DNA from 3 places in the Mobilicoccus sp. genome. Region 2 is predicted to be linked to each of the others. Evidence: riboswitches for the same ligand, from Rfam matches in the RefSeq annotation. Region 2 holds a riboswitch; each other region holds the start of a gene.

Region 1 (7,092 bases), on a different contig from region 2:
GGTCGGTGACCCGCCCAAGGCTGGACTCCTCGGCGACGAGGATCTGGGTGTTGCGGGCGATGCGGCGGGGCAGCACCTCGGGCTCGCCCCACACGGAGTCGAACGGGGCGACGGTGATCGCCTCGGCCCCGCCGACGGCGGAGGCGAAGCACGCGACGGTGCCACGCAGCATGTTCACCCACGGGTCGTCGCGGGTGAGCATCCGCCACGAGGTGACGGCGTGCTGGCGGGCGCCGCGACGCTCCTCGGGGACGCCGCACGACTCGGCGACCCGCGCCCACAGGCGTCGCAGCGCGCGGAGCTTGGCGATGGTGAGGAACTGGTCGGCGGTGGCGGCGAGGCGGAACTCCCACTGCGTCACCGCGTCGGCCGGGGCGATGCCGGCCTCCTCGAAGGCGCGCAGGTAGGCGATGCCGGTGGTGATCGCGCAGGCGAGTTCCTCGACGTCACCGGCGCCGGCGTCGTGGTAGGGCCGGGCGTCGACGACACCGGCCCTGACCTGCGGATACCGCGAAAGGCAGGTGCGTCCGGCGTCGACGAGGTCGGACATGTCGACCGCGCCCGAGCCGCCGCCGGAGCGGGCGTGGCGGCCGAGGGGGTCGTGGCCGAGGACTCCGGAGACGGCGTCGTCGGCGAGTCCGCACTCGGCCCACAGGGCCATGAGCGCGTCGGCGGCGGGGCGGTCCTCCTCGACGCCGCTCACCGTCACCGGGGCGAGGTCGAGGTAGACGCCGGAGAGGACCGTCGACAGGTCGTCGACGGCGATGGCGCCCGGGCCGGTGTGCAGCCACAGACCGGTGACGCCGCGCTCGAGGTCGAGAAGCACGGCCTTGCGGGTGGCCGCGGCGTCGCTGCCGGCGTGGAGTTGCCGGATCTCCCAAGGCGCGTGCGGGTCCCGCAGGGCCGTGCCCCGCGTGAAGGGCATGAGGCCAGGCCGACCGAGCGTGCCCTCGAAGCGGCGGTACAGCGGGCTGATCGTCAGCCCGTCGACGGTGTGGGTGAGCAGGCGCTTCACCGCTGCGTCCCCGTCGAGATGCCGCTCCGGCGGTCGCTTGCGGTTGAGGGCGGCGGCCGCGAGGGTCCGCCAGTTCTCATCGGTCAGGGTGTCGAATCCTGCCGCGAGTGGCGTGTCGTCAGCCATGGCCTGCCTGTTCATGCGTCGTGATCGAGGTGCGCCGCGGACAGGCGGACCGTTCCAATACTGCTCGTGCCGGCGCAGGCGTCGCCGTCGCGTGTCGGCACGACCTCCCAGCCCTGCTCCACCAGCACCGTCAGCCCCGCGAACCCGCGGGCAACGACGATGTCGGCCCAGGGGCGGTCCTCGTGGGCGAGGATCGTCTCGAGGAGCAGCGCGGGGATCTCCGGGTGCGCGTCGAGCGCGGCGGAGGCCACGACGAGACGCGCGAGGGTGAGGTCGGCCCCGAGGTTCCCGGCCACGAACCCGGCCAGACGTCCGTCGACACCGGCCGTGACCAGGTCGAACTCCGGTCGAGCGAGCGCGGGCCTCAGCCAGGACAGCTCGGGGTCGGTGGCACCTCGGCCCTGGGCCTCGAGATGAGCGAGTTCGTCCGTGAGGGCGAGGACGTCCCTCTCCTCGTTGTAGCGCGACAGGCGCACGGGCCCGATGAAGCCCCGATGAGACGGCTCGAGACGTCGTGTGCGTTCGGTGTCGACGGGCATTGCTGACCTCCCGGTGGGAACCGAGGGTCGAACGGCGCCGCCGCCGCGACATCGCGGGCGGTGTGTGCCGGCCTTCCCTCGAGGCGGTGTACACGGGCGCGACGCACGGGTGTGCGGCGCACTGGCAGGTCTTCGGACTCGTGGGCCGGTGCGGAATGACCGCTGTTCCTACTTGCCGTCGCTTCCCAGGTGGTCTTCCCAGTGCTTCGTGACGACGTTCGTTCCCACTCACCGCTGCGGGGCAGCTCCGGATTCACACCGGATTCCCTCTTACGACTCCCGCGCGAGACGCGGGAGAACCAGCACCACCACCGTAGCGCGAGAATCCGATGCGGTCCGGGGTGCGAGCCGCTCGGGACCTCGGTCCCCATCCCCCCGGGGACATGCCGCGGCGTGTCGCCCGGATGACCCGCTGCTCCAGCCCCGAGTGGCTCCGGCCTGGATGACCGAGCCGTCGTGGCTCGATCGCTGAGGGCTGAGGCTCCTCCATCGCCTCCGCGCCGCCGGCCACGGCCCACGCTCGCGACACCTGACCCGCGGGGCTCCGGAACCGGGCGTCAGGGATGGGTGCGGCTGTGTCGTGTCAGGGTCAGCAGCGCCTTCGTGGACGGAGGCCCAGTGAACGGAGGCGAGCAGTTCGAGGTCGTAGGTTCCTTCGAAGCCACTGATGAGAGCAAGGACGTGCCGGGTCCGGGCCGCAGTGCCGGTGAACTGCACGACGGTGTCGTGGAGTCGGTCATCCGGGATGAGTGCGCGTGGTTCGGGGACGCCTGGTAGTTCGCTGATGCCTCCCAGACACGTCCGGTCGTTGCGTTCGACGCGGTCACGGCGTCCATGACGGCGCACGCCGACCAGGCGGAGCGGTACGAGGTGACGAAGCAGCTCGCGCTGAATCTGCTGTACCAAGCCGGGATCGAGTACCTGAAGTCGATCAGAGCACCGGGGTGACACAGATAGCGCAATTCACTCGTCGCGCAGAAAAAAGACCCGGCCCACGAGGGACCGGGTGAGTGATGTGTCCACCCTAGCCCGTCGGGCTCACCATGGCAACGGCCGGCCCGGCGACCTCACCACTGCGGGGGGCTTCGTGATCGTCCCGACGGCATCAGGCAATCGATGGGTGGTGAAGCCCGGCGCTCGGAGGGTGCGCCACCAGCTGCCGCCGACACCATCGGTCGGCTTCCCGCGCAGGTCACCCGCGGTGTTCCCGCCAGACGGGTTCATCATGCCCACGGGCACGCGTCCGCGGGCCCGTGCGATCGGCGACTTCAGGCCGGAGTCATTGGAGATGACAAACGCCGCGTCGACGCCCCCGGCGAGGACATCGGTGAGGAGGTGCGTGGCGACGAACGCAACAGCGGCGCAAAGCTCCGAGACGTCACGTGACGAGCGGCGTCCAGCGGGGCCAGGGAATCGCCGTCCCCGTAGCCGGCCATGTCGCGTCAGGCGTACGCGGGTCGCCGCAGCCAGGAGTCACGTTCGAGGGCCTCCCAGGCGGTTGCCACGTGGTCAGGACTGAAAAGCGTGGCCTTGCGGCTCGTCCAGTCACGGATGATACGGCTGGCCGCGTCAGGGTCCGCAGCGCCTTCGTGGACGGAGGCCCAGTGAACGGAGGCGAGCAGTTCGAGGTCGTAGGTTCCTTCGAAGCCACTGATGAGAGTGAGTACGCGCCGGGTCCGGGCCGCAGTGTCGGGAGACTGGACGACAGTGTCGTGGAGCCGGTGTCGGGCGCTCTCGGTGACTTCCAGCGCCTCTGCGTCGAGGGGGGACGTCGAGCCGTCGCCGAAGCCGGTGATGAAGTGCCCCTCCATGTCACGCAGCGCCTTGCGGAGATCGTCTGCGTACGGGCCGTACGGGCCCTTGGCGTAGTGGAGCCCGAGCGGTTCACCGGACTCTTGCAGCAAGTAGGCGAGCTTCTGGGTGCCGATGAGTCCGGGCCACTCCCAGGCCGCGGCGTGGTAGCCGGCGATGAGCGCGAGTAGTGCCGCGCGGACAGGGGTGAGGCTGGGTGCGGCGGTGCGGTCGATCATCTCTCGCGCGGGCGGAGCCCCGGCAGGCGGGTATACCCGCACGTCCACGGCGTCGAGTTCGGCGAAGGCGGCGTGGATGCGAGGAGCGACGTCGCCCCACTCGAGTCCTCCGTTGCCGCAGCCCAGCGGCGGGACGGCGATGGATCCAATGCCCAGCTCCTTGACGACGCGGACAAGGTCGTCCAGACCGGCCTCGATGTCACTCATCCTCGAGCCGGCCTTCCAGTGCCGTTTGGTGGGGAAGTTGATGATGTAGCGAGGGCCGGTCAGACTGCCGGTCTCCCACACGTGCATCCGCCCGGTCTCCAGCCGGCCGGCCCTGGCCGCGCGGGCGTAGTCGGCGAACATCTCGGGGTAGGCGCGCTTGAACTGCAACGCGATGCCCTTGCCCATGACGCCGACGGTGTTGACCGTGTTGACCAGGGCATCTGCATCGTCGGCGAGGAGGTTGCCGGACACCTCGCGAACCATGGTCTCTCCCGTAGTCGTCATCCCTCAGAAGTACCAGCCGGGCCTGACACCCCTTCGTGGCTGGTGTCCGGCCAGCGTACCCAGCACGGACTCGACTCGGTCCAGAACCATCTCATCGCGAGTCGCGACGAACGTGATGGCCTCCCAAGGCAGTCGTCGATGCACCAGGAGCTCTGCCTGGTGGCGTTGTGGGCGGTCTGGGGCATCATCGGTCCTGCTCCAGAACTTCGACTGAACCAGAGCCCAGTCGATGTGCCCTTCCAGTGCGGCCGGATCTGACGTGAACGAGGCAAGTGCCATGGCGGCATTCCGATCGGATGCTGCCCAACCCAACCCGAGGTTCTCGATGACCTCCACCGTGCTGCACAGGTAGATGAGCGGGCCCTGGCCGTCCTGATAAGTGGGGACCCGACCGGTGTGAATGTTGAAGAGCATCGGCCCTCGGCGCCCGAAGTAGAACGGCACATAGTCCGCGACGACCCCTTTCGGGCCGCAGGTGACCGAGACGTGTCGTCGCCGTTCCTTGATGCTACGAGCCCCAACCTCCGTCGTGAGGCGACCTGGCGCGTGGGCGTTGCTGTCGCACACCAGACCGTCGCGGGCGATCGCGAGCAAGTTGTCGACGTGCGTGAAGTGGTAGACCCATGTCGGTATGGGGCGAAGCATCAGGCGCCCTCCCCCTCCACGTATTTCGGGGCGAGGGCTTCCATCTGTTCGACGACGAGGCGGATGGCTTCGGGTTGCTGGTCGGGCGGGTACTTGTACTTGACGAGCAGGCGCTTGATGGAGACGCGGAGTTTGGCGCGGACGTCTTCGCGCACGGTCCAGTCGGTGCGGACGTCGCTGCGCATGATGGCGATGAGTTCGCGGGCGATCTGGGCGAGGGTGTCCTCCCCTTGGAGCAGCACCGCCGCCTCGTTCTGGCTGACCGCGTCGTACAGGGCCAGCTCGTCGCGCGCCAGCGGCGGGTCGAACTGCTCGCCCCGGCTCGCGTCGGCGGCGACGTCGGCCGCGAAGCGGATCAGCTCCTCCAACACCTCCGCGGCGGTGAGCTGGGAGTTGACGTAGCGGTTCATCAGCTCGGCGAGCCGTTCGGAGAACTGCCGCTCCCGGCTGAGGTTGCCGCCGGTCACGGTGCGCACGTCGTCGGTGAGCGCCGCACGCAACGCCTCAATCGCGACGTTCGGGGCGGGGCTGCGCCGCAACGCCTCGATCGCGCCCGGCGTGAGGCGGCCCAGGTCGGGTCGCTCGATACCCGCGCGGGCGTAGATGTCGACGACCTCACCGGGCTCGATGTGACCCACCATGAGCGAACGCAACAGCCGCGCGATGTCCTCCGGCACGGGACGGCCGGACGCGCGACGCTCCTCGGCCTCCAGTTTGGCGATGTAGACGCGGACCTCTTGGTGGAACCGGAAGTCGTTGCGACGCTCCTCCAGCACCTCCGCGCCGCCGGCCACGGCCCACGCCCGCGATACCTGACCGGCCAGACGCCGGTAGCGGCCATAGACCGATTCGGTCTCCGCCTCCTCCCCGTCCTCCCCCGGCTCACCGCGGCGAGAGGCCGGCGCGAGCAGCGCGTTCGCTGCGGCGAGCACGGTGTTGAGGTAGGCAGAAGGCGAGGGATCTGCGCGGAGCCGGGCATGCCAGTCCAACGGCAGCGTCGCGTCGAGCTGCGCCAGCAACTCGAGGGCGAGCTGCACGGCCTCGTCGATCCTGCGCCCCTGGGGTTTGGCGCGGCGGTCGGTGTCGCTGTACTCGGCGAGGGCGGCCTCGAGGTTCTCCACCAGCGGGGCGTACCCGACGAGCAGGCCGTTGTCCTTGCCACGCCACGTGCGGTTGACCCGCGCGAGGGTCTGCATGAGCAGCGCCCCCTTGAGCGGCCGATCGACGTAGAGGGTGTGCAGGCTCGGGGCGTCGAACCCGGTGAGGAGCATGTCCTTGACGATGACGAGTTCGAGCTCGTCCTCGGGGGACTTGATGCGCTTCTGGATGGCCTGCTGCTCGTGGCCGCGGCGCACGTGCCGGCAGATCGGGTCGGGGTCGGTCGTCGTGCCGGAGTAGACGACCTTGACCTTGCCGCGGTCGAGGGCCTCGGAATGCCACGTGTCGTCACCGGCCTCGCGGCGCTGGGTGACGATCTCCTCGTAGAGGCGGGCGGCGATCTCGCGGGTGGCGCAGACGATCATCGCCTTGCCGCCGGACTCGATCTGCGGCAACATCCCGGCCTTGCGCTGCTCCCAGTGGGCGAGCAGGTCGGCGGCGAGCCGTCGGATGCGGTCGGGGTGGCCGTACAGCTCGTTGATGACCGCCACGGACCGTTCGACCTTCGCCCGCTCGATCGCATCGAGTCCTTCGGTGGCCTCGTCGGCGGCGGCGTCGATGACGTCCTCGGTGACGTCGGCCGGGCGGGCGAGCGGGATGAGGCGGGGCTCGAAGTAGACGGGCACGGTGGCCCCGTCCTCGACAGCGCGGGTGAGGTCGTAGACGTCGACATAGTCGCCGAAGGTCTTGCGCGTGTCGCGTTCGGCGAAGCTGATCGGCGTGCCGGTGAAGGCGATGAACGACGCACCCGGCAGGGCGTGACGCAGGTGGGCGGCGTAGCCGTCGAGGTCGTCGTAGTGGCTGCGGTGCGCCTCGTCGACGACGACGAGCACGTTGCGCCGCTCGGTGAGCACGGGGTGACTCGCGCCGGCGTCGCGCTCGGCCCTGGTGAGCCCGAACTTCTGCAGGGTCGTGAAGTAGATGCCCCCCGAGGCGCGCCCGTCGAGTTCGGCCCGCAACTGGGCGCGGCTCGTGATCTGCACCGGCGTCTCGGGGAGCAGCCTGCTGTCGGCGAACGAGTGGTAGAGCTGGCCGTCGAGTTCGCGGCGGTCGGTGATGACGACGATCGTCGGGTTGGAAAGGACGG
Region 2 (7,092 bases):
GGTGAGGCCGTCCCAGTCGTACAGCGAGATCTGGACCGCCCGGCCGAGGGGGGCGAGCAGGAACGCGCCGTAGACGAGCAGGGCGGGCAGCACGTACAGCCACCCCACTGCCCGAGGCTCGCCCGGGGGTCCTGGGCGGTGACGCCGCGTCCCGGACCCCGACGCCGCCGCGCCCGCGGGCACGCTCGCGGCCATGTCAGCCGTGCTTCTCCGTGTAGACCCCGTAATCCTTCTGCACCGTCTCGAGGAACTGCGCGGGGTTCTTCCTGCCCGCGATGAGGTCCTGCAGTGCGGCACCGAGCGTGTCGCCCATCGTGGGGGTCGCATAGTCGAGGTAGGGCACGAGACCGTTCTCGTCGACGACCGTGCCGAACGCCGTGAACACGTCCTGGGTGAGGGCGTCGGGCGCCTTCTGCGACGCGGTCTCGACGACGGGCAGGTTACCGGTCTCGGCGAGGACCTTCATCGCCTGGGAGTTCGTGATGAAGTCGATGTACGCCGCCGCGGCGTCGGGGTTCTTGCTCTTCGCCGAGATCGCCCACGGGATGCCGGTGCCGCCGGTGGAGACGACCTTGCCGCCGGCCGCGGCCGAGGGCGGCGGCAGGATGAACGTCACGTCGTCCTTCATCGCCGTGGACAGGTCCGGAGCGAGCCAGGTGCCGGCCATGAGGTAGGTGCCGGTGCCCTTGCCGAACGACTGCCACGCGGGGTCGTAGCCGAGCCCGTTGGCCTTGGCGTCGATGTAGCCCTTGTCCACCCACTCGACGAGGTTCTGTGCGGCCGCGGTGTTCTCGGGCGTCTGCCACGAGCCGCCGCGCTGCCCGAACCCGAGGCGTCGGATGGTGTCGGGGGCGACGTGCTGTGCCTGGACGGGGCCGAACACGTGGACGGCGGGCCACTTGTCGAGGTTGCCGAGGACGAGCGGCGCCTCGTTCGGGCGCTTGGACTTGAGCGTGGCGAGGCCGGCCTCGAACTCCTCCCAGGTCTTGGGGGTCGACAGTCCGGCCTCCTGCAGGTGCTTCTTGTTGACGTAGACGCCGACCACCTCACCGACCTGCGGGAGGCCGTAGAGGGAGCCTCGCCCGAAGGTGGCGCCGTCGGGGGAGTAGCTCGAGTATTGACGCACCGACTCGGGGTAGCGCTGGTCCCACCCGTAGGCCTGCGCGTACCGGTCGAGCGGGAGGATGAGCCGGCCCTTGACGAACGTGCCCATGTCGGCGCGACCGTTGTTGGTCTGGAACACGTCCGGCGGGTTGTCGCCGGAGAGGGCGAGCTTGATCGTCTTGTTGAGGTCGTCGAACGACCGCGAGACGCGCTGCAGCTTGATGTTCGGGTACTTCTTCTGGAACGCGTCGTTGAGCTTGGTGATCTGGGCGGCCTGACCGCCGCGGACCTCCTGGTCCCACACGGTGAGGGTCACGTCGCCGAGCGAGGCCGGGTCCCGGCCCACGGTGCCGGTCTGAGTGTTCTCCGGCGGCGCACCCGCCGTGTTGGACCCCGGCGCGCAGGCGGACAGGGCGAGACAACCGATGCCGGCGACGGCGACGAGACGGGCGAACGGGCGGCTCATGGGGACTCCTGTCGGTGTGCTCCGGGGGATCGGACGGACCTCCGGGGTGACGGCTCGGTGCGGGTGACGGCTCTCCCGTCGCCGACGTGGGGCCGGCCGGGATCGACGGGAACGACGGGAACGACGGGATCGACGGGTGGTGTCGTGGCGCCCTCGCGTCGATCGGGTCGATCGTGTCGTGACCGTACTCCCCGAAGGGGCGCAGATGGGGAGGAGGGGACGCGGCGGACCGGGAGCGGATGGAGGTGGGCGGCCGGGACCCGGCCTCCCGGGGGTGTCGTCGCGGCGGGGTCACGGTGCGGGGGTGGCGATCGCCTCCTCGAGCTGCTCGACGCGGGTGAGCGGGGCGTCGCAGACGGTGCCGCGACAGACGTAGGCCGTGGGGACGCCGTGGCGCGCGGGGCGGTCGGTGAGCAGCGGCGCGGAGTCCGGCGCCCCGACGAGCACGAAGGCCCGCGGGTGGCGGGCGGAGGCGGAGACGAGACCGGTGACGTCGGCCTCCTCGCCCGGCGGAGAGGTGATCGCGACCGTGAGGGGGCCTGCGGCGACGAGTTCGGCGGCGGCCAGGGTCCACCCGCCGAACGTCGGGGTGCGGAGCGCGACCCGACAGCCGACGTCGAGGGCGATCCGCGCCCGGTCGAGGTGCGCCGTCGAGCCTGCGTAGGCGCCGTACTCGAGCAGCGCGCGGGAGAGGGAGGAGAGACCGCACGGTTCGGCGTCGTCGCTGTCGCTGCGGGGCCGCAGGAGCAGGCGCTCGGCGTCGTTCCCGGTGTCGTGGAAACCGCCGTCGGGGGCGTCGAACAGATCGACCGCGACGTCGAGCAGCGCACCGGCCACCTCCAGCCACACCGGTCGGCCGGTGGCGGCGTGCAACCGGACGAGGCCGTGGGCGAGGTTGCCGTGATCCTCGGCGACGCCGAGCGCCTCACCGACGACGCCGGCTCGGGACGTGCGGCGGCATCGCCCGTCGACGAGGTGGGTGCCGACGACGAACTCGGCGCAGTTCGCGGCGGCGTCGATGAACCGATGCTCGCCGAGCGCGGTTCCGGCGTCGGCGAGCGCCGCGATCGCGAGACCGTTCCAGGCGGTGACGATCTTGTCGTCGCGCGACGGCTGAGGCCGGGCGTCGCGAGCCCGCCACAGCCGGTCCCGCACCGACCGCCACCACGCCGGGTCGGCGTCGACGCGGCGTTGGAGCACCGAGGTGCCCCGCTCGAACGTTCCGAGCTCGGTGACCTCCAGGAGCAGCGCGGCGCTCGCGCCGTCCTCCTCGCCGAGTACCTCGACGAGTTGCGCCGGGGTCCACACGTACGTCGCGCCCTCGACACCGATGGACGACGAGCCCCCGTGCGACCTGTCGGCCCCATCGCCCCCCACCGCCCCCGCCGTGTCCGGAGTGACCGGGGTGGTCGGGGTGGCCGAAGTGACCGGGGTGATCGGGGTGTCGGCGTCGAGCGCCGAGGCGAACGCGCCCTCGGGGGTCCGCAGGTCGCGGAGGAGGAACTCGGCGGTCTCCCGGGTGACGCGCTCGGCCAGCGGGGACCCGCTCACCCGGTACCAGTCGGCGTACACCGAGAGCAGCAGCGCGTTGTCGTAGAGCATCTTCTCGAAGTGGGGCACGATCCAGTCCGCATCGGTGGAGTACCGCGCGAACCCGCCCGCGAGCTGGTCGTACAGGCCTCCGCGAGCCATGGCCTCGCACGTGGACTCCACCATCTGCAGCGCGCGCGGCGTCCCCGTGCGGTCATGGTGGCGCAGCAGCCACGAGAGCACCATCGACGGCGGGAACTTGGGGGCCGTGCCGAACCCGCCTCGGGCCCAGTCGAACGTCGAGGCGGCCCGCTCCTCGGCGGCGTCGAGCGCCGCGTCGAGCACCGACCCGGGCGTCGCTCCGGGGCCCTCGACGCCGGTGACGACGCCGCCGACGGTTCGGTCGACGGCACCCGTCCCGTCGTCCAGCACCGGGGCGAGGTTGGCCTGCGCCTCGACCTGGGCGCGCAGGGCCTCGGCGATGCGGTCGGCGGAGTCCTCCACCTCGGCGCGGCGATCGGTCCACGCCTCCGACGCGCTCGCGAGAAGGTGGAGGAACTGGGGCCGGGGGATGTAGGTCGCGGCGAAGAACGGCCGACCGTCGGGGGTGAGCAGGCAGGTCATCGGCCATCCGCCGCGCCCGGTGAGCGCGATGGTCGCCGACATGTACACGGAGTCGAGGTCGGGGCGTTCCTCCCGGTCGACCTTGATCGCGACGAACCCCTCCCGCAGCGCCGCGCCGACCTCCGCGTCCTCGAACACCTCGTGCGCCATGACGTGGCACCAGTGACACGCCGCGTATCCGACCGACAGGAGGATCGGGACGTCGCGCTCGCGTGCCTCGGTGAGCGCCTCCTCGCACCAGGGCCACCAGTCGACCGGGTTGTGCGCGTGCTGACGCAGGTAGGGGCTCGAGGCGTCGGCGAGTCGGTTCGTCATGGGCCCACGGTAGGACGCGCGACCGACAGCGTGTGAGCGGCGACGACGCCCGAGTGGCGAGGGGGCGATCCGGCGGGCGGGCGGGGCGGGCCGATCACGTGACGGGCCACGCGACGACGACGGGGGCCGACCACGGTCGTCGTGATCGGCCCCCGTCGCGCGCGGGTGGTGGGGTCAGGACAGCGCGGCGATCGCGGCGTCGTAGTCGGGCTCCTGGCCGATCTCGGGGACGAGCTCGGTGTAGAGGACCTTGCCCTCCTCGTCGAGCACGACGACCGCGCGGGCGAGCAGGCCGCGGAACGGCCCGTCGACCATCTGGACGCCGTAGGTGCGGCCGAAGTCGCTGCGGAAGGTGCTGGCCGCGGTGACGTTCTCGATGCCCTCGGCGCCGCAGAAGCGGGCCAGGGCGAACGGGAGGTCGGCCGAGACGCACACGACCGTGGTGCCGTCGAGGTCGGTGGCCCGCTCGTTGAACGTGCGCACGCTCTGGGCGCAGACGCCCGTGTCGACGCTGGGGAAGATGTTGAGGACGACGCGGCGGCCCTCGAGCTCGCTGGCGGTGAGGTCGGAGAGGTCGGTACCGGTGAGGGTGAAGCCCGGCGCGCGGCCGCCGATGCCGGGAAGTTCGCCGGAGGTCTGGACGGGGTTGCCCTTGAGTGCAGTCGTAGCCATGAGGCCTGTCTAACACGGGAGGCCGGTCCACAGCGGTGGGGAGGGCCGGGCGCGGAGACGTCGGAGAGGCGCGGGCGTCTCGTCGATCCCGTCGTCCCCGCCCCTGGGGGCGGTCGCGGCGGGGTGTCATACTCGCCGGGTCAGCACACTCCGCCGTCAGGTGAGGAAGCCGGTTCGAATCCGGCACGGTCGCGCCACTGTGAGGGCCCCCGCGGGCCCGAGTCAGACACTCGCCGACGGCCCGATGGGGACGCGTCATCCCCGAAGGAGAACCACATGCACATCGCCGAGGGGTACCTCCCCCCACTCCATGCCGCCGCCTGGGCGGTCGCGTCGGCCCCGTTCGTCATCCATGGTGGCCGCGCCGTCATCCGTCAGGTCCGGGACGATCCCGGGAGCCGCCTGCTGCTCGGCGCCGCGGGCGCGTTCACGTTCGTCCTGTCGGCCATCAAGCTGCCCTCGGTGAGCGGCAGCTCCAGCCACCCGACCGGCACCGGCCTCGGCGCCGTCCTCTTCCGACCTCCGGTCATGGCGTTCCTCTGCACGGTCGTCCTGTTGTTCCAGGCGTTGTTGCTCGCCCACGGCGGCATCACGACCCTCGGCGCCAACGTGTTCTCCATGGGCATCGTCGGCCCCTGGGTCGCCTACGGCACGTGGTGTCTGCTGCGTCGCTTCGGCACGTCGGTCGCGATCTTCGGCGCCGCCACCCTCGCCGACCTCTCGACCTACTGCATGACCTCCCTGCAGCTCGCGATCGCCTACCCCGACGCCACCTCCGGTTTCGCCGGCGCCGCGGTGAAGTTCCTGTCGATCTTCGCGATCACGCAGATCCCGCTCGCCATCGTCGAGGGGTTCCTCACCGTCCTCGTGTTCCGCCTCCTGCGTGACGTCGCGCGACCGGAGTTGATCCGTCTCGGCGTGCTCCGCGCACCCTGGCCCACGACTCCGACGCCCTCGGCCACGACGTCCGACTCGGCGCCTACGGCCGACACCGCCGGCGCAACCGGCACGACCACCACGGAGGTGGCCCGATGAGGAAGCACACCGTCACCGTCGGCCTGCTCCTCGCGATCGCCGCGGTGCTCGCGCTGTCGTTCTACCTCGGCGGCCTGCGCCAGGCTCCCGACGCCGAGGAGACCTTCGGCGGCACCGATGCCCAGGTCACCGAGGTCCTCGACGAGGACGGCGTGACCCCGTGGTTCCACCCCGTGGTCGAGCTCGGGTCCGGTGAGCTGGAGTCCGGACTCTTCGCCGCGCAGGCCGCCCTCGGCGGGATCGCCCTCGGGTACTGCGTCGGCCGGCTTCAGGGGCGCCGTCGGTCGGAGGGCGAGACCGCCGACGCTCCGCTCGCCGACGCTGCCAGGTGATCCGTCACCCAATGCATGCGTCCGGACGTCGTTGTCGACCCGGATCGAGCCGATCGGCTTGCGACCTGGCTATTCTCGTGTTCTGTGACCGCTCACGGCCCCTCCCTCGCCACGGGGGAGGGGCCGAGCCCTGGCCCGCGACCGCCGCTCGTCGGCTCCGCGGTCATGCCGCGCGACGTGCGCTCCCGCGCCCCGCGGGTCATGCGGATCTCCCGCAGGCCGAGTTCCTCGTCCTCGTCCACGTGTCCGCCGTCGACGCATCCGTCGCGGCGGTCGAGGGCGACGGCCAGATCGTTCGCCTCGACCACCCGCAGGTGCGCCGCACCACCCGCGTCGAGGGCGCGGCGGGCGCGATCGTCAGGGTGCGTCGTCGTCCCCACGGTGTGACCACGGGAGTCGGCGTGGACGCGAGTCCCGCGGCGAGGGCGGGGGAGTCGTGACGGCGCGCGGCCTCGCGCTCGACGATGCGGCCTGGTCGAGCCCGTGGCGCACGCGACGCGTCCTCGACAAGGCCGTCCTCTCCCTCGGACTGCTCGGCTGCGCCGTCCTGCTGCCGCCGCTGCCCGGCGGTGCCCTCGCCGGTGTCGCGGCGCTCGTGCTCATGCTCGGGCCCGCACGGGTGCGGCCGCGGCTCCTTCTCCGATGTCTCGTGGCGCCGCTCGTGTTCGTCCTCGTCGGTGCGGTGAGCGTCCTGCTCACCGTGGGCTGGGACGGCGGACCGACGATCGGACTCGCGCCGCAGATGCTCCCCACTGCGGGAGGACTGTTCGTCCGGGCCACCGCCGGCGCGCTCGCGATGTTCCTCTTGGCGACGACGACCCCCATGATCGATCTGCTCGCCTCGCTGCGGCGTGCCCACGTCCCCGACCCGCTGGTCGAGGTCGCCTCGCTCGTGTACCGCATGGTGTTCGTCCTCCTCGAGTCGGTCCGCAGCATCCGGGAGGCCCAGGAGGCGCGGCTGGGCTCCGCCTCCCGTCAGGCGGCGATGCGCTCGGCGTCGACGCTCATGGCGGG
Region 3 (7,092 bases), on a different contig from region 2:
CGTCGCGAGCCGGCCGACCTCAACATACCCCGATGGGTATGTGCCTCTCGTCGCGCCCCCCGGTCGTCGCCCGCGTGACGTCAGCGCGCGCGATCCGTCGCGAGGGCGATGAGGCGGTCGAGCACCGCGCCACCCCCGGCGCGCAGGCCGTCGTGCTCGTACTCGTCGGTGATCCACGTGTGCATGCGGGGCAGGAGGTCGGCGGTCTCGACGCTGAACGTGGGGTCGACGTAGGCGTCGCGGGCGTAGATCGCCGCCGCGCAAGGGACGTCGGCGTTCGCGAGCGCGTCGGCGTCGTAGAGGCGCGGCCACTCGACCTGCGCCATCGCCTCGGCGAGCTCGGCGTACGGCCGCAGCTCGCTGCTCACCTCGAAGTGCCAGGGGTACACGTGTTCACCGGTGAGGAGGGTGTCGTCGGCGAGGAACGCCTCGGGGTAGGTGCGCGCCGCCGACCAGCGCGTGGATCCGCCGTCGGCGTAACAGGACTCGTGGACGACCGAGTACAGCGGGTTGCGACCCCCGAACGGCAGCAGCGAGGCGAGGTCGTGGCGGAACCACGGGGCCCGCACGTCGCCCTCGAGGAGGTGGGCGAGGGAGGCCGCCCCCGTCGACCCACCGAGCAGGTGCCCGAGGGTGCGGAACCACGGCGGCGTGACGACGTCGCCGTTCGGCAGCCGCACCCGGCCCTCCTCGCAGGCGGCGAGGACGGCCCGCATCCGCTCCCTGCTGCCCGGGTAGCGGCGGTAGAAACGCTCGGACTTCGCCGCCAACGCCTCGTACGTCCGGGCGTACACCTCGTCGACTCCCCGCCCGACGGGCGGCAGGCCACCGGTGAAGTACACCTCCGACAGGCGGTCGGCGTGCCGGGAGAGGTACGCGAGCGCCGTGAACCCACCGAAGCTCTGCCCGAGCAGGCTCCACCGCTCCACCCCGAGGTGCTCGCGCAGGAGTTCGGCGTCGGCGACGATCGCGTCGGCGCGGTGGTGGGTGAGGCGCTCGGCGAGGGTGGCGGTGTCGACGGGGTTCCCGTCGTGACCCGAGTCGCCGGTCGCGTCGGCCCGGAGGTCGGCCTCGCCGAACGGCGTCGAGCGTCCGGTGCCCCGCTGGTCGAGCATGAGGACGCGGTAGTCCTTCAACGCCCGCTCGAGCCACCCCGGGGCCCACGGCACCCCGCTCGGACGCGGGGCCTCACCACCGGGACCGCCCTGCAGGTAGACGAGGTACGGACGGTCCGGACCGTCGGGTGCCGCCACCTCCCGTGCGTACACCGTGAGGCTCCCCCGTGAGGGGTCCCCGTGCACGAGCGGCACCTCGATCTCGTGCTCGCGCGTACGGATTCCGGGCAGGGAGAGGTAGTCGCTCATGCCTCCACGGTAGGCGCGCTACGGTGGCGGTGCTGGTCCTCCCGGTCCATCCGGGAGGGGAAAGAGGGAACCCGGTGGGAATCCGGGACTGCCCCGCAGCGGTGAGTGGGAACGACACCGGCAGACGCACTGGGACGACCACCTGGGAAGCGCCGGTGAAGGACACCGCGGCCTCGCGCCGCGGGGGGCACCACGCCCCGGCGCCCACGAGTCCGAAGACCTGCCAGTGCACCGCACGCCGTGCGGTGCGCCCGTGTCCCACGCCCCGAGGGAGGGCGAGGACACCCCCTCGGGTGGGTTCTCTCGTCCGCGGCGGCGTCCTCGGCCACCCCGCGGGGCCTCATCGCCGGGAGGTCATCTCCGTGAACACCCTGTCCCTGCCCGCCCGCCACGGCGTGCGGTTCGTGCTCTACCCCGGGCACAGCGCCCTCCACATCACCGACCAGCTCACCCACCTCGAGCTCGTCGACGCCCGCGTCCCCGCCACCGGGTCCGCGACACCGCCGGACACCCAGACCTGGCTGGTCTCCTGCGTCGAGAAGCCCGGATTCCGACTCCTCACGATGAGCGAGGACGGCCTGCTCGTCGGGTTCGCCGCCGGCTCGGCCCACGACGGACGCATCACCCTCGACCAGGTCGTCGTCGCCACCCACGCCCGCGCCCGACACCCCGAGATGACCGAGGAACTCATCGAGGCCTTCGTCGACAGCGCGGACCTTCCGTGGGCGCAGGTCGAGGTCCGCGTCCCCGGTCTCGAGCAGTCCGGCCGAGCAGGCTGACCGAGTTCGGCCGAACCCGACCGCTTCCCGTCCCGCCCTCCGCGCCGTCCGCCCACCCGGGCCGACACGCGGGTGGGGCGGGGAGCGGTGGGGACGAGGGCGTCGTCCCCACCTCGGTGCGCCCGAACGACCGCCCTTCACTGCTCCGGTGTCGGCACACCCGACGCCCCTGGGCCCGCCGACACTCAGCGTCCCGGCACCGACCGCCGCGGCCCGCCACCGGCAGTGATGGCGCGTCTCGGCCGACGACGAGGTGGTCAGCAGGAGTCGAGCCAGGCGCGCCACTCGGCGGCCCGGACCGGGGTGCCCGGCGTGATCGTCGACCCGACCCATCGCGTCACCGGCCGAAGTCCCTGGTAGGCGTTGAGGAGCCAGGCCTCCCGCCCGTCGAGGGCGTCGAGGAGGGCACGGACCGGCCGGATCGTGCGTCCCTCGGCCCGCGCACGCTCCTCGACGAGGGCGCGCGTGATGCTCGGCAGCACGGGGAGCCCGGGGTCGGGAACGCACAGATCCTCGCCCTCCCACCAGAGGACCGAGGCCCACCCCGCCTCGAGCACGGCCCCCGCGTCGTCGCGCACCAACACCTCCCCGGCGCCCCGTTCACGGACCGAGGCGATCTGCCGCCCGGCCCAGGCGAGGTCCGGGCCCTTGTGGCGCGGGCGCCTGCGGGGGTCGCCCGGGTCGCGCACGGCCACGGCGACCTCGGCCTGCCGCGGCGGACCCGGCCGGACGTCGAGGAGCACCTCCCGGATCGGCGTCGCGTCCCCCTCGCGTCCCGGCTCCCGACCGGTCTCGTCACCGGCGTCGCGCACGACGATGCGGACACGGGGGAACCATTCGCCGTCGAGGGAGGCGAGGTCCGCGGCCGCGTCGATGATCGCTGCGGCATCGAGACCCTCGCCACCGCCGAGGGCCGGGGCACCGACGGCATCCGAGGCACGGCCCGCGAGGGAGGCGGCGAACCGATCCCGGTGCGCCTCGAGGGCCCGGACGTGGCCGTCGACCTCGCGCCACGACTCGGCGAGCAGCACGTCGAGGACCCGCGCTTCGTCGACCGCACCCGGCAGGGGGACGAAACGTGACCCGTCCCAGCGATGGCTGCTCACCGGGGTCTCCCCTCGCTCGTCTCGTCGAGCGAGGGGCCTCCGTCGGGGTCGTCGTCGGGAGCGGCGGGAGTGACGCCCGGCGCTCCGAACGCGGCATCCTCCTCGAAGACGGGCCCGAGGTCGACGTCGAGCGCCCGGGCGAGGGTGCCGGCTTTGACGGAGGTCTCGTGCCATTCGGCCGCCGGGTCGCTGCGCGCCGTGATCGCGCCGCCGACGCCGTAGGTGAGCCGGCCGCCGTGCGCGACGACGGTCCGGATGACGATCGACAGATCGACCACCCCCGTCACCGACACGTACCCGAGGACCCCGGAGTACACCCCCCGCGGTCCCCCCTCGAGCTCACGCAGCAGCCGCACCGACCGTTCCTTCGGCGCGCCGGTCATCGACCCGCCGGGCAGGGCGGCACGGATCGCGTCGACCGGTGTCCGATCGGCGGCGAGGTCACCGGTGATCGTGCTGACGAGCTGATGCACCCCCGCGTGGGTCTCGACGTCGAAGAGCAGGGGCACCTCGACGGTGCCCGGGGTGCACACCCGGGAGAGGTCGTGGCGCAGGAGGTCGACGATCATGAGGTTCTCGGCCCGCTCCTTGACGTCGGTGCGCAGCTCCTCGGCGAGCGCCGCGTCCTCTGCGGGCGTGATTCCCCGCCGCCTCGTGCCCTTGATGGGTTTGGCCTCGACGCGGCGCACGCCACCCTCGGGACGGACCCGCAGGAACCGCTCCGGGGAGGCGGACAGGACCTGCGTCCCGCCGAGGTCGAGGTAGGCGGCGAACGGGCGCGGCGAGGTCTCCCGCAGGCGCCGGTAGAGGGCGAACGGGTCGGGCGCGGCGTCGACCTCGATGCGGTTGGTGAGACACAGCTCGTAGCTCTCACCGGCGGCGATGAACTCCTGCGCCCGGGCGATGAGGTCGAGGTAGGCCGCCCGGTCGTGCCGCAGCGTGACGTCGACGACGTCGACGGAGGCCAGGGTGTCGACGTCCGCATCGGCGTCGGCCTCGGCGACCGCGACGACGTCGGCGCAGTCGGGCGTGGTGTCGTCGGGCGTCGTGTCCCGGACGAGCGCGTCGAGCCTGGCGGCGGTCGCCCGCAGCCAGGCCCGCTGCTGCTCCTCGCACGAGGCGTCGACGAGCGCGACGACCCAGGCCGCGCCCACGTGGTCGAGGGCCACGAGGCGATCGGTGCGCACGAGGACGGCCCGGGGCGGACCTCCGGCGTCCACCGCCGGGGCGTCGCCCGGAAGGAGCATCGCGCACGCCTCCTCGTAGCCGATGTACCCCACCCAGCCCGGCTGGAACGGGAGCGGGAAGCCGGCGCCGCCCTCGCGGGTGTCCGGATCAGGGAAGCCCCGCGGCTCCGCCCCGTCCGCAACGTCGACCACCTCGACGTCGACCACTTCGACCTCGAGGACACCGAGGTCGGATGCGACGACGTCGAGGACGTCTCCGTCGCCGACGTCCGCGAACGGCACCCCCGAGGCGTCGTGCACGACGAGGTGGCCGTCGCCGTCGACGGTCGCGATCCGGGCGAGCGGTCCGGAACCGGACCCGCAGGCGGAGACACCACCGACGCCGGGGGCTGTCGCCGAGTCGAGCCACCACGAGTACGCCTCACCTCGGAAGACCGCGTCGTACACGGCCTCGGCGGAACCGGAGAAGCCCACCCGTGTCGCCACCGCCCGCCATCGGCGGCCCGGGGACGGGGCCGGGACCGAGGCCCCGGACGGGCCTCCGCCCGTAGTCGTGAGCGACCGCTCCTGCGGGGACGAATGGTCCGCCTCGGTCGAGCGTTCCCCCTCGGTCGAGCGATCCCCCTCGACCGCGCCGCTCCCGGTGCCCGCGCGATCCTGGGTCCCCCGGCGACGATCGGCGTTCCAGCGATCGGCGAGCTGGAGGAAGGTCCGCATGAGGTCTCGGCCACCGACGGAGCAGATCGACTCGGGGTGGGTCTGGATGCCCCACAGCGGCCGGTCGCGGTGGTGGAGCGCCATGACGAGCCCGTCGGAGGTCGCGTCGACGACGAGGGTCTCGGGCAGGTCGGTGACGACGAGGGAGTGGTAGCGCACCATCGGGAGCGGGTCGGGAAGCCCGGCGAACAGGCCCGAGCCGTCGTGACGGACGTCCCCGATCTCGCCGTGCACGGGCGAGGGGGCGCGGACGACGCGGGCGCCGGCCGCGTGGGCGAGGGCCTGCATCCCGAGGCACACCCCGAGGACCGGCACCTCGGCCTGGCGGACGACGGCGGCGGACAGGCCCAGATCGGCCGGGTTCTCGGGGGTGCCGGGGCCGGGGGAGACGACGACCGCGTCGTAGCCGCCCAGCCAGTCTTCCAGGGGGTCGGGTGGGGTGGCGTCGGCGAGGACGACGTCCGGAACCCGGCCGGTCACCCGGGCGATGTCGTGGACGAGGTTGCCCGTGAACGAGTCGTGGTTGTCGACGACGAGGACCCGCACCGTGTCCTCCCGTCGATCGCCGCGGCCGTCCGGTCGTGTGACCGGGTCGTCGTCCATGATCGCCCAGTCGCGACGACGCGCCGACCGAGCCCGGGGTCGACGCGTCCGCTCACCTGCGTCACCACCCGTCGCCCGAGGACGTCACATCCACGGCGAACGCCCACCTGCACCGTGCTGTGTCACAGTGGGCGGAGCCCGAATCAGGTTGGAGGTCCCATGTCCGACGCCGAATCGCCCATCCCCGGCGCGGAGGGTCCGGTGGATCCCACGGCCACGCCGGCGCGAACGCCCGATGGTCGCACCGACCGCGACGGCACCCTCGTCGAGGAGCCGGTCTCCTCGTCGTGGCCGGTCGTCACCGCCCCCTGGGGCACCCCGGGCAACCATCTCACCGGCCCGATCCCCCGCATCCGGCGCCGCCGCGACGGTTCGCTCACCCACGGCCACGAGGACGACGGCACGGGTCCCGACCGCGCGGGCGAGGAGTCGTGAGCGATCCCTATCGCATCTGCGTCGTGTGCTCGGGCAACATCTGCCGCTCCCCGATGGGCGAGATCGTCTTGCGACGCCGCTTCGAGGAGGCGGGCCTCGCCGACGACGTGATCGTCGACTCGGCGGGCACGGGCGACTGGCACGTCGGTCACGGCGCCGACCCGCGCACCGTGCGGGCCCTGCGCTCGGCCGGCTACGACGGATCCGCCCACCGCGCCCACCAGTTCGAGGACGCGTGGGTGGGCGGCCGGGACCTCGTGCTCGTCGCCGACTCGGGCCACCTGCGCGACGTGCGTCGCCTCGCCCGTGGTACCGACACCACCCACGTGCGCCTGCTGCGCGGTTTCGACCCGGCGGCGGTGGAGGCGGGCACGCTCGACCTCGACGACCCCTATTACGGCGACGACGCCGGTTTCGACCGCTGCCTCGCGGAGGTCGAGGCGGCCGCGGACGGCATCGTCGAGTTCGTCAGCGGAGAGCTCGAACAGCGCTGAGCCCGAACGTCCGTCGCGCGTGGGTGCGTCCGGCGTCGCACGGGGTCGTCGCCCCCGAGGGGCCGGACGGGACGGCGGAAGGATCGTCGGCCGCGAGTGACAGAATGCCGGGCATGACCTCGCTCGCGGACATCACCCCTCCGATCGCCCTCGGCGCCCTCGACGGCCGCTACCGCAAGGCCGTCGCCCCGCTCGTCGACCACCTCAGCGAGGCGGCGCTCAACCGGGCGCGGGTCCACGTCGAGATCGAGTGGCTCATCCACCTCACCGACCGTCGGGTGGTGCCGGGCGTCCGACAGCTCACCGAGACCGAGATCGCCCGACTGCGGGCCATCGTCGCGGAGTTCGGCGCCGAGGACATCGCCGAACTCGCCGAGATCGAGCGGGAGACCGTCCACGACGTCAAG

The links. A riboswitch is a leader RNA that binds a small molecule or an ion and turns the genes downstream of it on or off. The one in region 2 is predicted to bind cobalamin.
Region 1: it holds a riboswitch for cobalamin, as region 2 does, so the genes downstream of both, RT054_RS12150 (hypothetical protein) here and RT054_RS01070 (energy-coupling factor ABC transporter permease) in region 2, are expected to answer to the same signal.
Region 3: it holds a riboswitch for cobalamin, as region 2 does, so the genes downstream of both, RT054_RS08085 (hypothetical protein) here and RT054_RS01070 (energy-coupling factor ABC transporter permease) in region 2, are expected to answer to the same signal.

What each region holds. Positions count from the first base shown of each region.
Region 1 is NZ_DAMBGD010000015.1:81,789-88,880, forward strand. Features, by position in the region: gene RT054_RS12145 (methylmalonyl-CoA mutase family protein) at 1-1,141, opposite strand, end outside; gene RT054_RS12150 (hypothetical protein) at 1,153-1,680, opposite strand; cobalamin riboswitch at 1,786-1,999, opposite strand; gene RT054_RS12155 (macro domain-containing protein) at 3,123-4,181, opposite strand; gene RT054_RS12160 (DUF4433 domain-containing protein) at 4,206-4,847, opposite strand; gene RT054_RS12165 (type I restriction endonuclease subunit R) at 4,847-7,092, opposite strand, start outside.
Region 2 is NZ_DAMBGD010000001.1:241,765-248,856, forward strand. Features, by position in the region: gene RT054_RS01050 (sugar ABC transporter permease) at 1-108, opposite strand, end outside; gene RT054_RS01055 (extracellular solute-binding protein) at 197-1,570, opposite strand; gene RT054_RS01060 (thioredoxin domain-containing protein) at 1,862-4,039, opposite strand; gene tpx (thiol peroxidase) at 4,214-4,711, opposite strand; cobalamin riboswitch at 4,836-4,964, shown strand; gene RT054_RS01070 (energy-coupling factor ABC transporter permease) at 4,988-5,746, shown strand; gene RT054_RS01075 (energy-coupling factor ABC transporter substrate-binding protein) at 5,743-6,078, shown strand; gene RT054_RS01080 (hypothetical protein) at 6,171-6,458, opposite strand; gene cbiQ (cobalt ECF transporter T component CbiQ) at 6,515-7,092, shown strand, end outside.
Region 3 is NZ_DAMBGD010000008.1:38,840-45,931, forward strand. Features, by position in the region: gene RT054_RS08080 (alpha/beta fold hydrolase) at 81-1,364, opposite strand; cobalamin riboswitch at 1,381-1,607, shown strand; gene RT054_RS08085 (hypothetical protein) at 1,727-2,143, shown strand; gene RT054_RS08090 (aminotransferase class IV) at 2,401-3,249, opposite strand; gene pabB (aminodeoxychorismate synthase component I) at 3,246-5,756, opposite strand; gene RT054_RS08100 (hypothetical protein) at 5,916-6,191, shown strand; gene RT054_RS08105 (low molecular weight protein-tyrosine-phosphatase) at 6,188-6,685, shown strand; gene purB (adenylosuccinate lyase) at 6,799-7,092, shown strand, end outside.